2 regions of the Actinomadura citrea genome follow, and region 2 is predicted to be linked to the other one. Evidence: riboswitches for the same ligand, from Rfam matches in the RefSeq annotation. Region 2 holds a riboswitch; the other holds the start of a gene.
The links. Region 2 has a riboswitch for glycine ahead of gcvT (glycine cleavage system aminomethyltransferase GcvT). Riboswitches for the same ligand answer to the same signal wherever they lie in the genome.
Positions count from the first base shown of each region.

Region 1 (8,157 bases), 3.1 Mb from region 2:
GCCTCACCGTTCTCGGCGAGGCCGCGGGCCTCCTCGCACAGTCGCGCCGCGTCGTCGGATACCGCGTCCGGAGACTCGATCATCGCTCTTCTGCCCTCTGGGGGTCGGGGTCCGCAAAGAGCGTAGCGATCCGCCCTCTCCGACCACCTCCCGACACCCCGAAACCCCCGCCATGATCACAAATCCGTTCGACCGGACCGTCCCAAGAGGCACAGAGGCCACAGCGAGACGCGAACGGCGCTCGACCACCGTCCCGGCCACCGGCGACCTGAACCACCGCGATCGCGTCCGGAGGCAGGTCCGAGCGAAGCGAGAACCTGATCGCGCAGCGAGGCGGAGCGATGCCAGCGATCACACGGGTCTCTTCTGGGCAGGCGCCTGGGGGCGCCTGCCCAGAAGGAACTCAATCTTCATACGCCTCGGGGGGCGGGCAGGAGCAGACGAGGTTGCGGTCGCCGTAGGCCTGGTCGATGCGGCGGACGGGCGCCCAGTACTTGTTCTCCCGCAGGGACGGGAGGGGGTAGGCGGCCTCCTCGCGGCTGTAGGCGTGCTTCCAGTCGTCGGAGACGAGGCAGGCGGCGGTGTGGGGGGCGTTCTTCAGGGGGTTGTCCTCGGCGTCGTAGCCGCCGTCGGCGACGCGCTGGATCTCCCGGCGGATCTCGATCATGGCGTCGCAGAACCGGTCGAGCTCGGCGAGGTCCTCGGACTCCGTCGGCTCGATCATCAGGGTGCCGGCGACGGGGAACGACAGGGTCGGGGCGTGGAAGCCGTAGTCGATGAGGCGCTTGGCGACGTCCTCGGCGGTGATCCCCGTCTCCTTGGTGATCTTACGGAGGTCGGCGATGCACTCGTGGGCGACGAGGCCGTTGCGGCCGGTGTAGAGGATCGGGTAGTGCGGGGCGAGGCGGGCGGCGAGGTAGTTGGCGCCGATGATGGCGCCCTCGGTGGCGGCGCGCAGACCGTCCGGGCCCATCATCGCGATGTAGGCCCAGGAGATCGGCAGGATGCCGGCCGAACCCCACGGGGCGGCGGAGATGGGGCCGACGCCGGTGCCGGGGCCGGCCTCCTCGCGCAGCGGGTGGTTGGGCAGGAACGGGGCCAGGTGCTCGCGGACGCCGATCGGGCCGACGCCGGGGCCGCCGCCGCCGTGCGGGATGCAGAACGTCTTGTGCAGGTTGAGGTGGGAGACGTCCGAGCCGAACTCGCCGGGGCGGGCCAGGCCGACGAGCGCGTTGAGGTTGGCGCCGTCGACGTAGACCTGGCCGCCGGCCTCGTGCACGGCCGCGCACACCTCGGTGATCGTCTCCTCGAAGACGCCGTGCGTGGACGGGTAGGTCAACATGATCGCCGCGAGCCGGTCGCCGTGCTCGCCGAGCTTGGCGCGCAGGTCGTCGAGGTCGACGTTGCCTCCCTCGTCGCACGTGACGACGACGACCCGCATCCCGGCCATGACGGCGCTCGCGGCGTTGGTGCCGTGCGCCGAGGACGGGATCAGGCAGACGTCGCGGTGCTCCTCACCGCGGGAGGCGTGGTAGCCGCGGATGGCGAGCAGGCCGGCCAGCTCGCCCTGGGAGCCGGCGTTCGGCTGGACGGAGACCTTCGCGTACCCGGTGATCTCGGCGAGGAAGCCCTCCAGTTCGCCGATCAGCTCGACGTAGCCGGCGGCCTGGTCGAGCGGCGCGAACGGGTGGACGGCGGCGAACTGCGGCCAGGTGATCGGCTCCATCTCGGCGGTGGCGTTCAGCTTCATCGTGCAGGAGCCGAGCGGGATCATGGAGCGGTCGAGCGCGATGTCCTTGTCCTGGAGCCTGCGCAGGTAGCGCAGCATCGCGGTCTCGGAGCGGTGCGCGTGGAAGACGGGGTGGGTCAGGTAGGGGCTCTCGCGGCGCAGGGCGTCCGGGAACGCCTCGGGGACCTCGCCGGCCGCGGCGGCGCCGAAGGCCTCCAGCACGGCCGTGACGTGCGCGGGCAGCGTCGTCTCGTCGCAGGCGATGGCGACCCGGTCGGGCCCGTCCGGGCGCAGGTTGACGCCGCGCTCGCAGGCCGCCGCGACGACCTCGGCGGCGCGGCCGGGCACACGGGCCAGGACGGTGTCGAAGAACGAGTCGTGCACGACCTCGACGCCGCCGGCGCGCAGCCCCGCGGCGATCTCGGCGGCCCGGCGGTGCGTCCGCTGCGCGATCGCGGCCAGCCCCTCGGGACCGTGGTAGACCGCGTACATGCTCGCCATCACGGCGAGCAGGACCTGGGCGGTGCAGATGTTGCTGGTGGCCTTCTCGCGGCGGATGTGCTGCTCGCGGGTCTGCAGCGCCAGCCGGTAGGCGGTGGCGCCGTCCGCGTCGACGGACACGCCGACGAGCCGCCCGGGAAGCTGGCGCTGGATGCCCTCGCCGACCGCCATGTAGCCGGCGTGCGGGCCGCCGAACCCGTAGGGGACGCCGAACCGCTGCGCCGAGCCCACCGCGATGTCGGCGCCGAACTCGCCGGGCGGGCGCAGCAGCGTCAGCGCGAGCAGGTCGGCGGCCACGACGGCCTTGGCGCCGCGCTCGTGGGCCTGGGCGATGACCGGCTCCAGGTCGCGGACGGCGCCGGACGCGCCCGGGTACTGCAGCAGCACGCCGAAGAAGTCGCCGTCGGGGAGGCCGCGGGACAGGTCGGCGATGACGATCTCGATGCCGAGCGGGATGGCGCGGGTCCGGACGACCTCGATCGTCTGCGGGAGGGCGTCGGCGTCGACGAGGAACGTCCCGGGGTCCTTGCGCCTGGAGACGCGGTGCGCGAGGGCCATGGCCTCGGCGGCGGCGGTGCCCTCGTCCAGCATGGAGGCGTTCGCGACGGGCAGCCCGGTCAGGTCGCCCACCATCGTCTGGAAGTTCAGCAGGGCCTCGAGGCGCCCCTGGGAGATCTCCGGCTGGTAGGGCGTGTAGGCGGTGTACCAGCCCGGGTTCTCCAGCACGTTCCGCATGATCACGCCGGGCGTGGTCGTCCCGTGGTACCCGAGCCCGATCATGGACGTCAGGACGGTGTTGCGGGAAGCCAGCTCGCGGAGCCGGTCGAGCGCGGCGGTCTCGCTCAGCGCGGGCGGCAGCTCCAGCGGCCGGGACGTGCGGATCGCGGCGGGGACCGCCTGGTCGATCAGCGCCTCGGCGCCGGAGTAGCCGATGGCGGCCAGCATCCTCGCCTGGTCGTCCGGTGAGGGGCCCACGTGCCGGTCGGCGAACGCCGACCGCGGATGCTGCGGCGCGGCCACAGGGGCGAAGAACTGGGCGGTCATGGAGGGCCTCCTGGCTGCTGCGGTCGCTCAGGTCCACCGCCGGCGCCCGGCCGGCGGCGGGTCTCCCCCTCTGTCATCGGCACCTGAGAGCTTCACCCGCGCGGCGGGGTTTCCCCTTCGGTGAGCCGTCCCGCCCCGCGCGCGGGGACCGACGGCTGCTTTCCAGAGGTGCCTCGCCCGAGCGGTCCTTTTGCCTGAGAGGTTCCGGGGATGTTGCCCCTTCGGCGCCCCACGCTGGCGGCGTGGGGTCTCTCCCGCACAGGGTCGACGGCATGTCCTGGGTCGAACCCTACCCAAAGGCGCGTCCGCGACGTCGTTCCGGCTCGCCGCAAGGGGCCGCGCCCTCCGGCGGCGACGCCGTACCGGCGAGTATCATGTGCTGACTCACCTGGGACTCGACGGTCCCGGGCCGCACGGGGGCGGGGAGACGAGGCTGCGGGATGGACGCGCGTCCCGGCGGCGGCCCCGCGACTCGACGGCGCGCCGCCGGGTCTGGGACGCTGATCACGATGGCGGATGGTCAGGGCGGCGGTACGGCGTGACACAGACCCACGACGGAGCGGTGCGCCCGGCGCAGGGTGCGACCGCCGGCGCGCCCGTCGACGAGCCCGCCCAGCCGTACCGGATCCGCCGGCCCTCCGACGCCATCCGGTTCGCGGCGTCCGTGGTGGGGCTGGCGGCGGTGATGCTGCTGGTGTCGATCGCGCAGCAGACGACCCACGGCCTGCAGACCGACATCGCGCAGGGCACCGCGCACGCGCCGCGGCTGCTGCTGACGCTGGCGACGCTGGTGTCCAGCTTCGGGGTGCTGGCCGTGCCGATCGCGTTCGGGATCGAGCGGCTGTTCCACAAGGACGGCATGCGCGTCGCGATCGCGCTGCTGGCCGCGATGATCGCTTTCGGGATCACGGTGGGCCTGGACGACCTGGTGGTGCGGGCCGCGCCGGGCGGCGTGCTCGACTCGCTGATCTGGGGCGGCACCGAGACCGCGCCGGTGCACACCGACATCGCCCCGGTGATCGCGTTCGTCAGCGCGGTCGGGATGGCGGGCCGCGCCCGCTGGCAGGCCGCGACCTGGACCATGATCGGACTGGCGGCGCTGACGGGGCTGACCGCGTCCTACGCCTCCGTCGCCGCGCTGGCCGCCACCTACCTGCTGGGCCGCGCCATCGGCCACGGCACCCTCTACGCGGTCGGGACTCCGAACCCGCGCCCGTCCGGCGCGGCCGTGGTGGCCGCGCTCGAACGGCTCGGGCTGCACCCGCTGCGGGGGGCGCGCCTGGACGGCGCGCACCACGCCGACGAGACCCGCCGCTACGGCGTCGTCCTCGCCTCCTGCCCGCAGGAGGGGTACGGCGCCCGGCTCCCGGCGGGCCGGGGGCCGCACGGCGACTGGGACGTGGAGGTCCGCGTCCTGGACCGCGACCAGCAGACCGCCGGGCTGCTCTACCGGGTGTGGCGGTGGCTGCGGCTGCGCGGCGCCACGACGGGGCGGACGCTGCGGTCGCTGCGCCGTTCGCTGGAACTGGAGTCGCTGATGGCGTACGCGGTGGACGCCGCGGGCGCCCGGACGCCGCGGCTGGTCGGCACGTGCGAGGTGGGCACCGAGGCGGCGCTGCTGGCCTACGAGCACGTCCCGGGGCGGCCGTTCGGGGACGCCCCCGACGAGGAGATCACCGACGAGCTGCTGGCGGACGTGTGGCGGCAGTTCCGCTCCCTGCAGGCGGGGCGGCTCGCGCACCGGCGGCTGGAGGACGAGGCCGTGCTGGTCGGCGACGACGGCCTCGCCTACCTCACCGACCTGCGGTCCGGGGAGACGGCGGCCGGCGACCTGGCGCTGCGCCTGGACCTCGCGCAGCTGCTCACCACGCTGGCGCTGCGCGCGGGGCCGGAGCGGGCGGTGCGGACGGCGGCGCCGGTGCTGGGCGAGGAGGCCCTCGGCGGTGCGGTACCGCTGCTCCAGCGGGTGGCGCTGTCGCGGGCGACCCGCACCGCGCTGCGGCGTCACAAGGACCTGCTCACCCGCATCCGGGAGCAGATCGTCCGGCTGAAGCCGGAGACGGAGGCGCCCCCCGCCAAGCTGGAGCGGTTCCGGCCCCGGACCATCGTCAGCATCGTGGCGCTGTCGGTCGCGGCGTACATCGTCATCCCGCAGGTGACGAGCCTGGACATCGGCCGGCTGGCGGCCACGGCGAGCTGGCACTGGGTCGCGGCGGCACTGGGGGCGGCGGCGCTCACCTACCTCGCCGCCGCGTTCATGCTGATGGGGTTCGTCCCCGAGCGGCTGCCGCTCGGCCGGACGGTCCTGGTGCAGCTGGCCGCGTCGTTCGTGAAGCTGGTCGCGCCGGCGGCCGTGGGCGGCGTCGCCGTCAACACGCGCTACCTGCAGCGCTCGGGCGTCCGGCCCGCCCTCGCCGTCGCGAGCGTGGGCGCGTCCCAGCTCGTGGGGATGGTCACCCACATCCTGCTGCTGGTGCTGTTCGGGTTCCTGACCGGTTCGACGGCGAAGGCGACGCAGGACCTGGCCCCGTCCCGGACGATCGTGTTCGCGGTGCTCGGACTGGGGCTGCTCGCGGGGCTCGCGCTGACGGTGCCGCGGGTGCGGCGGGTGGTCGCCTCGCGGCTCGGGGCCATGTTCTCGGGCGTGGTGCCGCGCCTGGTGGACGTGTTGCAGTCGCCGCGGAAGCTGTCCACCGGGATGGGCGGCACCCTGCTGCTGACGCTGGCGTTCACGCTGTGCCTCGACGCGTCGATCCGGGCGTTCGGCGGATCGCTGCCGTGGACGACGGTGGTGCTGGTGTTCCTCACCGCGAACGCTGTCGGGTCTGCGGCGCCGACGCCGGGCGGGCTCGGCGCCGTCGAGGGCGCCCTCACGCTCGCGTTGACGATCTCGGGGCTGACGGCGGAGACGGCCACGTCGGCGGTGCTGCTCTACCGGCTCCTGACGCTGTGGCTGCCGGTCCTGCCGGGGTGGGGGGCGTTCGCCCTCCTGCAGCGCAAGGAGGCGCTCTGAGGCCTGGCCTCAGCCGGTGCGGCGGGCGCGCCGCCGGTCGGCGAGTTCGTCGTGGTGGTGTCCGGCGGGGTCATCGTCGCCGGTGGAGGCGCGTTCAGCGGGCAGTTCCGCCAGACTGCCCTCCACCTCCTGCCACACCCGTCCGAGCGCGATGCCGAACACGCCCTGCCCGCCCTGGAGGAGGTCGACGACCTCGTCGGGTGAGGTGCACTCGTAGACGCTGACGCCGTCGCTCATCAGGGTGATCTGGGCGAGGTCCTGGACGCCGCGGTCGCGCAGATGGGAGACGGCCGTGCGTATCTGCTGCAACGAGACGCCGGTGTCCAGGAGCCGCTTGACGACCTTCAGGACCAGGACGTCGCGGAAGCTGTACAGCCGCTGGCTGCCGGACCCCTGCGCCGACCGCACGCTGGGCTCCACCAGCTTCGTGCGGGCCCAGTAGTCGAGTTGCCGGTAGGTGATGCCCGCCGCGGCGCACGCCGTCGGGCCGCGGTAGCCGACATCCTCCGGTGGCGCCGACACCTGGGTGTCGAAGAGCAGGCCCTGCTCTCCGGCACGGCGGGACGCCACGCGCCTGTCGGGGGTCGCCTTGCCCTCGCCGCTGCTCACCGCCACGCGGACCTCCGGCTTCTATCATCCCGCAGCGGTTCGTCAAGGGGGTTTGACGAATTACACCACGGGTGTTCCACCAGCACGGTAGGTGCCGGTCAGGGTGTGGTCAACGTTCATCGTCGGCGCGTCGCATGCCCGGATGAACCGGCTTCACGTGGGCAAACTGCGCACCTTCGCCACCCGCACAGTCCATACCCCGATGGTTCCCCCGCAAAAACCGCCAGGTCCGGCGCAATGGGCGACCAATCGCCCCATGGCATGAACTCGCACTCCAGAGTGACATACGCCACAGGATTCACCCGCCCCCGGGGCGGGCGCGAGGCGGCCTAACCGGCGCGGCCGAAGTCCTCCGGAGTGATCGTGTCGAGGAACTCGCGGAACTTCTCGACCTCGTCCTCCTGCTCGTCGGGGATGGCCACGCCGGCCTCCTCCAGGACGTCCTCGCTGGCGAAGATCGTGGCTCCGGTGCGCAGGGCGAGGGCGATGGAGTCGGACGGGCGCGCGCTCACCTCGACGCCGTTGGAGAAGATGAGGTCGGCGAAGAAGATCCCTTCGCGCAGCGCGGTGATGTTGACCGTGCGGAGCTGGACGCTCAGGGCGTCGAGCACGTCGCGGAACAGGTCGTGGGTGAGGGGCCGGGCCGGCAGCACCCCCTGCTGGGCGAAGGCGATCGCGGTCGCTTCGACCGCCCCGATCCAGATGGGCAGGTAACGATCGCCCTCCGTCTCCTTCAACAGGACGATCGGCTGATTGGAGGGCATCTCGACCCGGACGCCGACGACCTCCATCTGCTTCACTGCGGCTCCCTGCTGGTTCTCGCTGTCTCGATCACCACGTGCAGCGGATCGATTCCTGACCGAACCATGTAGCCAACGTACACCCAGGCTCGGACAGCTCGCGGCGCACGGGGGGCGGCAAAATCCTCCACCGGCCGCGCGATCAGTGGTCGAGGCTCTCGCGCAGACCCGCGCCGACCAGCGCGGCGTGCAGCCGGACCGACAGCGCGGCGATCTCCCGCGCGGTCTCGGCGGCCTGCTCGTGCGCGCCGCGGCTGCGGCGGCGCAGCTGCGGCGCGACCATCTGCTCGATCAGGCCGACCTGCCGGTCGGCGGCGGCCTTGACGGCGCGCAGGTGCCGGACCTCGAAGCCGAACTCGCCGAGCGCGGCGGCCACGCGCGCGATGTTCAGCGCCTCGCCCTCGTAGTGGGCCCCGGTCCGGCGGACGAGGCCGTACTCCTCCAGGCGCGCGAGGAGGGCC
Region 1 is NZ_JACCBT010000001.1:4,460,098-4,468,254, reverse strand. Features, by position in the region: gene BJ999_RS20820 (tetratricopeptide repeat protein) at 1-83, opposite strand, end outside; gene gcvP (aminomethyl-transferring glycine dehydrogenase) at 404-3,274, opposite strand; glycine riboswitch at 3,335-3,446, opposite strand; glycine riboswitch at 3,447-3,541, opposite strand; gene BJ999_RS20810 (lysylphosphatidylglycerol synthase transmembrane domain-containing protein) at 3,813-6,287, shown strand; gene BJ999_RS20805 (MerR family transcriptional regulator) at 6,297-6,902, opposite strand; gene BJ999_RS20800 (bifunctional nuclease family protein) at 7,226-7,696, opposite strand; gene ftsR (transcriptional regulator FtsR) at 7,839-8,157, opposite strand, start outside.
Region 1: it holds a riboswitch for glycine, as region 2 does, so the genes downstream of both, gcvP (aminomethyl-transferring glycine dehydrogenase) here and gcvT (glycine cleavage system aminomethyltransferase GcvT) in region 2, are expected to answer to the same signal.

Region 2 (8,157 bases):
CGCGGTCGTTCCGCGGCGCCGGGGGCGGTCCAGTCCCCGGTGGCCCGACGGCGCCGGCGGCGTACGGGCGTACCTGGGGGGCTCTCAGGCGAGGAGCCCGATCAGCCACTGCCGCCAGGCCGCCTCGGCCCCGTCCGTGTCCGGCCGAAAGAGGTGATGGAACATCAGCACCGCGCCGGCGATGTGGAGGAAGGTGTAGATCCCGTCCGCGGTGCGGACCTTGATGCGCTCGTCGTCCGACCAGACCACTTCGCCGTCAAGTGGCGGCAGCTCCGCGGGTTCGGCGTGCGCCCGCGCGCCCACGGCGACCGGGGTCGGCAGTGACAGCCCGCGGGTGAGCGCCTCGTGAACCTCCTGCGCCGAGCGTCCGGCCGACGGCGCGACGGCGAAGACGGGGACACCGGCGCGTCCCGGGAAGTGCGTCAGGTACTCGCGGAGTGTGTGGAGGTGGAAGGGCCAGCCGCGGCGCAGCCCGTCGTACTCGTCCTGCCAGTCGTCGCCGAGCACGCCGCTGTGAACGACGCGGAGCACAGTGCTGCCGCCGTCCCGTCCCTCGATCAGATACTCGAAGGCCATGAACCGGCCGTCCTCGGCGGTGGCCGTGCGGGTGGCGAAGCGCTTGCCGGGTTCGTAGGCGATGATCATCGCTTCCTCCCGGCGGCCTCCGGTCTCCATCGCGGCGACTCCGCCCTCGCGCGGCTCGACCTCGTTGCGGCCCATGAACCAGGAGTCGATCCCCGGTCCGGTGGCGATCGCCTCCCAGACCTGTTCCGGGCTTGCCGGCAGGGTCGTCTCCAGCTCGATCTCGAAGGGGTGGGTCATCGTCGGTTCTCCTCTCCTGCTTCGGGTTCGCCCGCGTGCGCCCCCGCGTCCACCTGCTGCGGGCCGGGCGCGGTCCTCCGGGCGCCGGGCTGCGCGGGGACCTGGTGGAGCCCGACGACCACCCGGTGGTTCCGGCCCTGCGGGGCGAACTCGTCGTGGTAGCGGCCGACCAGGACGGCCACGGCCTGGGCCAGTTCATCGGCGAAGGCCGACCGGTCAGCCGCGGTGGCGAACCGCACCTCCGCGTCGATGCCGAAGGTGGCGACCTGCCGCCGGGCCCGAGAGGCGCCGGTCAGCAGGGTCCCGACCTCCTGCACCAGCCGGGCCCCCAGCGCCAGCAGCCAGTGGGCGGACATCTGGTCCGGAGACCGGGAGGGATCCGGGCTGACGGCGGCCAGGACGCTGGGAGAGATCACATAGGAGGCGGCGGTAGCGCGGTACACCCGTTCGGTGACGCTGCCCTTGCGCCGCTCCTCGGCGAGTTCGACCAGCCCATGGCGCTCCAGTTCCTTCAGGTGGTAGTTGACCTTCTGCCGGGGGAGCCCCAGCCGGGCGGCCAGCATGGCGGCCGAGCCGGGCTCGGCCAGGGCGGCGAGGATCCGTGACCTGATCGGGTCCAGGGACGCCTCGGCCGCAGCGGGTTCTTCGATCACAGCGACTTCCAGCACCGCTCCAGGATCCAACCGACAAAATAATTTGTCAAGGAAATTCTAGTTGTCGGTGCCGCCGAGCGCCCATGGTGTGCAGCGTCATCGTGGTTCGGGCCGACCAAGGTCACAGCGGCGCCGGCTCGGCGATGCCCGAGGAAGCCATCGATTCCGTACTGATCGTCTGCGGTCGCGGTGCTAACCCGGCCGCGCGTCATTGTCACGAGAGCCCGTATCCCCAAGGAGGGCCGAACGCGCATCATGGGCGACCCCACCCCGTCCCACGGAGGTTCCCCCTTGAAGCGCGGTCATGTAGCGGTACTGGCGCTGACGCTGGCCCTGGCCGGCTGCGGCGGCTCCGACGACGGCAAGGCGACGAGCGCGTCGTCACCCCCCGCCCCGACCCCCGCGGCCACGGCCCCGTCCACCCCCAAGCCCGGCCCAGGCAGCGAGACCACGCCCCTCCCCCCGGCCCAGTCCAAGGCGGTCAAGGCCTTCAACGACTGCATGCACGAGCAAGGCGTCCAGATGCCGACCCCCAACCCCACCAGAACCCCCGCCCCCGACGAGCTGCAAAAGATCAGGACCGCCCTACAAACCTGCGTAAAGTCCATGTCCGCCTCCCCCGGCACGTCCCCACGCTGACGCCCGCCGGAACCGGCCGAAGCGCACCCGAGCATCCCCAAGGACGCTCAGATCTGTCGCCCCCGTTGCCGCAGCACACAGCCAAGCCGCCGCGGGCACCCGCCAGGCCAAGCACAAGCCAGAGCGCGAGGGGCGCCGCGCCAAGGGGGACCGAAATGGCCGCGGGCGGCAGCAACCGTCCAACGAAGCAACCTCAGCCGTCTGACGAAGCAACCTCAGCCGCCACCTGAGCCCCGCGACCACCTGGACCCCCGCGATCGCGTCCGAAGGCAGATCCGAGCGAAGCAAGGATCTGATCGCGAAGCGAGCCGCAAGGCGAGCCGGAGCGATGCAGCGATCGCACGCGTTTCCCCAGGGTCGGGGCCCCCAGGGCCCCGACCCTGGGGAAACGCAATGAACACTGCTAGCCTTCTGCGACAGCCGATGATCCCGTGCGGGAGAGTCCCTCGCAGCCGGCGGGGGACGCCGAAGGAGCAAATCCTCCCCGGAACCTCTCAGGCCCACGGACCGCACGGGCCAGGCGACCTCTGGAAAGCGGGGACTCCGGTCCCCCGCCGAAGGTGAAAGCCCGCCGTGCCGCGGCGGGTGAAGCTCTCAGGCGCCGATGACAGAGGGGGAGGCACCGATACGCCCGGTGCGCGAGTGGGACGATGGACCATGCGCGCCCGTGACGAAGGAGCCGAGCCCATGTCCGCCGATCCGACCGCGAAGAAGACGCCGCTGCACGACGTCCATGAGGACCTCGGCGCGAACCTCGTCGACTTCGCCGGCCATCTGATGCCGCTGCGCTACGCGAGCGAGACCGCCGAGCACCAGGCCGTCCGCACGGGTGCGGGGCTGTTCGACCTGTCGCACATGGGGGAGATCTTCCTCTCGGGGCCGGGCGCGGGGGCCGCGCTCGACTTCGCGCTGGTCGGCAACCTGTCGCCGATGCCGGTCGGCAAGGCCCGCTACACGATGATCTGCGGGCACGACGGCGGCGTCCTGGACGACCTGATCGTCTACCGGCTCGCGGACGAGACGTGGATGGTGGTGGCGAACGCCGCGAACGCCGCCGTCGTCCGGGAGGCGCTGGTCGAGCGTGCCGCGGGGTTCGAGGCCGCGGTGGACGACCGGTCCGGCTCCTACGCGCTGATCGCCCTGCAGGGGCCGCGTTCCCAGGGGATTCTCGAAGGGTTCACGGATGCGCCGCTGGAGGGCCTGAAGTACTACGCGATCCTCGCGGGGCGGGTCGCGGGCGTGGACGCGCTGGTCGCCCGCACCGGGTACACGGGCGAGGACGGGTTCGAGCTGTTCGTGGACGCGTCCGACGCGGTCCGGCTGTGGAAGGCGCTCGCCGCGGTGGAGGGGGTCGTCCCGGCTGGGCTGTCGGCGCGCGACACGCTGCGCCTGGAGGCGGGGATGCCGCTGTACGGAAACGAGCTGACGGCCGAGACGACGCCGTTCGAGGCGGGCCTCGGCCGTGTGGTGAAGCTGGACAAGCCTGGCGATTTCGTGGGGAAGTCCGCTCTGGCGGCGCAGGCGCAGACCCCGCCGGGCCGTAGGCTCGTGGGACTGGTCGCGCGGGGGCGTCGCGCGCCCCGCAAGGGGTACCAGGTCGTCACGTCCGGCGGCGCGCCGTGCGGCATCGTGACGAGCGGCGCCCCGTCGCCCACACTGGGCACGCCGATCGCCATGGCGTACCTCGACAGCGGCGTCGAGGAGACGGGCCTGGCCGTGGACGTCCGCGGCCGGCACGAGCCGGTGGACGTGGTGGCCCTACCGTTCTACAAGCGTTCCTGAACAAGTTGTCCGGCGGTGTGGGGGCGCGCGCCCCCCACAGGGGAAAGAGAGAAGTGATCGTGAGCGTTCCGGAGGAGCTCCGCTACAGCGAGGAGCACGAGTGGGTGTCGGGCCTCGGTGGCGAGGACGGCATCGTCACGGTCGGCATCACCGCGCACGCCGCCGACGCCCTCGGTGAGATCGTCTACATCGAGCTGACGCCGTCGGAGGGCGACGCCGTCGAGGCGGGCGAACCGTGCGGCGAGGTGGAGTCGACCAAGTCGGTCAGCGAGCTCTACTCCCCCGTCAGCGGCGAGATCACCGCGATCAACAGCGCGGTGGTGGACGAGCCGAAGGTCATCAACGACGACCCGTACGGCGAGGGCTGGATCTTCAAGGTGCGGATCTCGGTGGAGCCGGGCGACCTGCTCGACTCCACCGCCTACGGCAAGCTGGTCGAGGAATCATGAGCTTGGACGACTCTCTCGCGACGGCCGATCCGGAGGTCGCCGAGGCCGTCGCGGCGGAGCTGCGGCGCCAGCAGGGCACCCTGGAGATGATCGCGTCGGAGAACTTCGCGCCCGTCTCGGTGCTGGAGGCGCAGGGGTCGGTCCTGACGAACAAGTACGCCGAGGGGTATCCGGGGCGCCGGTACTACGGCGGCTGCGAGTTCGTCGACGTCACCGAGCAGCTCGCGATCGACCGGGCCAAGGCGCTGTTCGGCGCCGAGCACGCGAACGTCCAGCCGCACAGCGGGGCGCAGGCCAACACGGCCGTCTACTTCGCGCTGCTCCAGCACGGCGACACGATCCTCGGCCTCGACCTCGCGCACGGCGGGCACCTCACGCACGGGATGCGGCTCAACTATTCCGGCAAGGTGCTGAACGTGGTGCCCTACCACGTCCGCGCCGAGGACGGCCTGGTCGACATGGACGAGGTGGCCTCGCTCGCGGCCGAGCACCGGCCGAAGATGATCGTGGCGGGCTGGTCGGCGTACCCGCGGCAGCTCGACTTCGCCGCGTTCCGCCGGATCGCCGACTCGGTCGGGGCGCTGCTCATGGTCGACATGGCGCACTTCGCGGGCCTGGTCGCGGCGGGGCTGCACCCCTCGCCCGTCCCGCACGCCGACATCGTGACGACCACGACGCACAAGACGCTCGGCGGACCGCGCGGCGGGCTGATCCTCGCCCGCGAGGAGTTCGGCAAGAAGATCAACTCAGCGGTGTTCCCCGGCATGCAGGGCGGGCCGCTGGAGCACGTGATCGCCGCCAAGGCCGTCGCCCTGAAGATCGCCGCGTCGGAGGAGTTCCGGGCCCGGCAGGCGGCGACGGTGCAGGGCGCGAAGCTGCTGGCCGAGCGCCTGCTCGCCGAGGACTCCGCCAAGGCCGGCGTCAAGGTCCTGACGGGCGGGACGGACGTCCACCTCGTGCTGGTCGACCTGGTGGACTCCGAGCTCACCGGGCGGGACGCCGAGGACCGCCTGCACGACATCGGCATCACGGTCAACCGCAACGCGGTGCCGAACGACCCGCGCCCACCGATGGTCACCTCCGGCCTGCGGATCGGCACCCCGGCCCTGGCGACGCGCGGCTTCACCGCCGAGGACTTCGCCGAGGTCGCGGACGTGATCGCGCTGGCGCTACAGCCGTCCTTCGACCGGGACGGGCTCGCGGCCCGGGTCGAGGCGCTGGCCGACCGGCACCCCCTGTACCCGAACCTGTGACGTTCCGGCGCCCCCTCCCCTAGCGGGGAGGGGGCGCGGCTACAACGAGGTAGCGATGGCCATCAGCGTTTTCGACCTGTTCAAGATCGGTATCGGACCGTCGTCCTCCCACACGGGGGGCCCGATGGCCGCGGCGCACCGGTTCGCCAGGGGCCTGCAGCGCGACGGGCTGCTGGAGAAGACGGGGTCCGTCGCCGTCACCCTCTACGGGTCGCTCGGCCTCACCGGCAAGGGCCACGGCTCAGACAAGGCCGTCATCCTCGGCCTCGAAGGCGACAAACCCGAGCTCGTCGACGTCGACCGGGTGGACGAGCGGCTCGCCGCCATCCGTGAGCGCGGGGCCCTGCGCCTGTTCGGCGACCACGACGTCCCGTTCGTGGTCAACGAGCACCTGGTCTTCGAGCGCAAGGAGTCGCTGCCCGGCCACCCCAACGGGATGCGCTTCACGGCCCTGGACGCCTCGGGCGAGGAGCTGCGCGCCAAGGTGTACTACTCGGTCGGCGGCGGCTTCATCCTGGACGAGAACGCCACCGGCGCCGACCGCATCAAGCCTGACGACACCGTCCTGCCGCACCCCTTCGACACGGCCGCCGAGCTGCTCGAACGCTGCCGGGAGACGGGCCTTTCGATCTCCGCGCTGATGCTGGAGAACGAGAGGGCGTTCGGCCGCGACGCCGCCGAGATCCACGACGGCCTGCTCGAACTCTGGCAGGTCATGCGGGCCTGCGTCGTCCGGGGCTGCACGCGCGAGGGCCTGCTGCCGGGCGGGCTCAAGGTGCGCCGCCGCGCTCCCCAGCTGCACCGCCAGCTCTCCGTCGAGAAGGCGTCCGACCCGCTCCACGCGATGGACTGGATCACCCTGTTCGCCCTCGCCGTCAACGAGGAGAACGCCGCGGGCGGGCGGATCGTCACCGCCCCCACCAACGGCGCCGCGGGCATCATCCCGGCCGTCCTGCACTACTACGACCGGTTCATCCCCGGCCGGGACGACGAGGGCGTCGTGCGGTTCCTGCTGACCGCCGGGGCGATCGGCGTGCTGTTCAAGCAGAACGCCTCGATCTCCGGCGCCGAGGTCGGCTGCCAGGGCGAGGTCGGCTCGGCCTGCTCGATGGCCGCCGCCGGGCTCACCGAGGTCCTCGGCGGCACCCCCGAGCAGGTGGAGAACGCCGCCGAGATCGGCATCGAGCACAACCTCGGGCTGACCTGCGATCCCGTCGGCGGCCTGGTCCAGGTCCCCTGCATCGAACGCAACGCCGTCGGCGCCGTCAAGGCCATCAGCGCCGCCCGGATCTCCCTGCGCGGCGACGGCCGCCACTTCGTCTCCCTCGACAAGGCCATCAAGACCATGCGCGACACCGGCCGCGACATGCTCGACAAGTACAAGGAGACCTCGCGCGGCGGCCTCGCCGTCAACGTCATCGAATGCTGAGCGCCCGCGCTATCGGAGCGGGACGTCGAGTCCGTGCTCGCTCGCGGGGCGCGGGCCGTGGATGCGCCGGTCGGCCTCGCCGATCGCGACGTCGTTGATGCTCGCCTCCCGCCGCCGCATGAGGCCGCGCTCGTCGAACTCCCACAGTTCGTTGCCGTAGCTGCGCCACCACTGCCCGCCGGCGTCGTGCCACTCGTACTGGAAGCGGACGGCCATGCGGTTCTCGCGGAATCCCCACAGGCTCTTGCGCAGCGCGTAGTCGAGTTCCCGCTCCCACTTGTCCGTCAGGAAGGCGATGATCTCCTCCCGGCCGGTGACGAACCGGTCCCGGTTGCGCCAGACCGAGTCGGGCGTGTAGGCCTGCGCCACCAGGTGCGGGTCGCGGGTGTTCCACGCGTCCTCGGCCGCTTGGACCTTCTGCCCGGCGGTCTCCAGGGTGAACGGCGGGTAGGGCGGACGATCGTCGGGCACAGCGGCCTCCTCAAGTTGAGAACGAGCGTTCTCTGTCTGTTCCGCTACGATAGGGAACGCCCGTTCTCAACGTCAAGCCAGGAGCGTCGATGCCGGCCGCGATCACCGAGGAGCAGCAGGACCGGGACCGCCAGGGGCTGCTGGACGTCGCGGAGCGCCTCTTCTACCGGCAGGGCGTCCAGGCGGTGGGCATGGACGAGCTGCGAACCGTGTCCGGCCTGCCGCTCAAGCGCATCTACCGGCTCTTCCCGACGAAGGAGGCCCTCGTCGTCGCGATGCTGGACCGCCGCGACCGCCGCTGGCGGGCGAGCCTGGCCGCCCACCTGGACGCCGAGCCCGACCCCCGGCGGCGCGTCCTCGCCCTGTTCGACTGGCTCGGCGCGTGGTTCGCCGAGCCGGGCTTCCGCGGCTGCGCCTGGGTCAACGCCCACGGGGAGCTCGGCTCGTCCTCCCGGCCGATCGCGGACGCGGCCCGAGCCCACAAGCAGGCCTTCCGCGACCAGGTCGTCGCCCTGGTCTCGCCCGTCGACGCGTCCGCCGCCGAAACCGTCTACCTGCTCGCCGAGGGCGCCATCGTGGTCGCCGGGATCCACGGCGACCCCACCGCCGCCGCCCAAGCCCGGACGGGCGCCCGGCTCCTCCTGGACAGGACCGGCCAG
Region 2 is NZ_JACCBT010000001.1:7,602,874-7,611,030, forward strand. Features, by position in the region: gene BJ999_RS34745 (SRPBCC family protein) at 85-822, opposite strand; gene BJ999_RS34750 (ArsR/SmtB family transcription factor) at 819-1,490, opposite strand; gene BJ999_RS34755 (hypothetical protein) at 1,767-2,114, shown strand; glycine riboswitch at 2,539-2,634, shown strand; glycine riboswitch at 2,639-2,728, shown strand; gene gcvT (glycine cleavage system aminomethyltransferase GcvT) at 2,802-3,896, shown strand; gene gcvH (glycine cleavage system protein GcvH) at 3,956-4,345, shown strand; gene BJ999_RS34770 (serine hydroxymethyltransferase) at 4,342-5,598, shown strand; gene BJ999_RS34775 (L-serine ammonia-lyase) at 5,654-7,027, shown strand; gene BJ999_RS34780 (nuclear transport factor 2 family protein) at 7,037-7,498, opposite strand; gene BJ999_RS34785 (TetR/AcrR family transcriptional regulator) at 7,588-8,157, shown strand, end outside.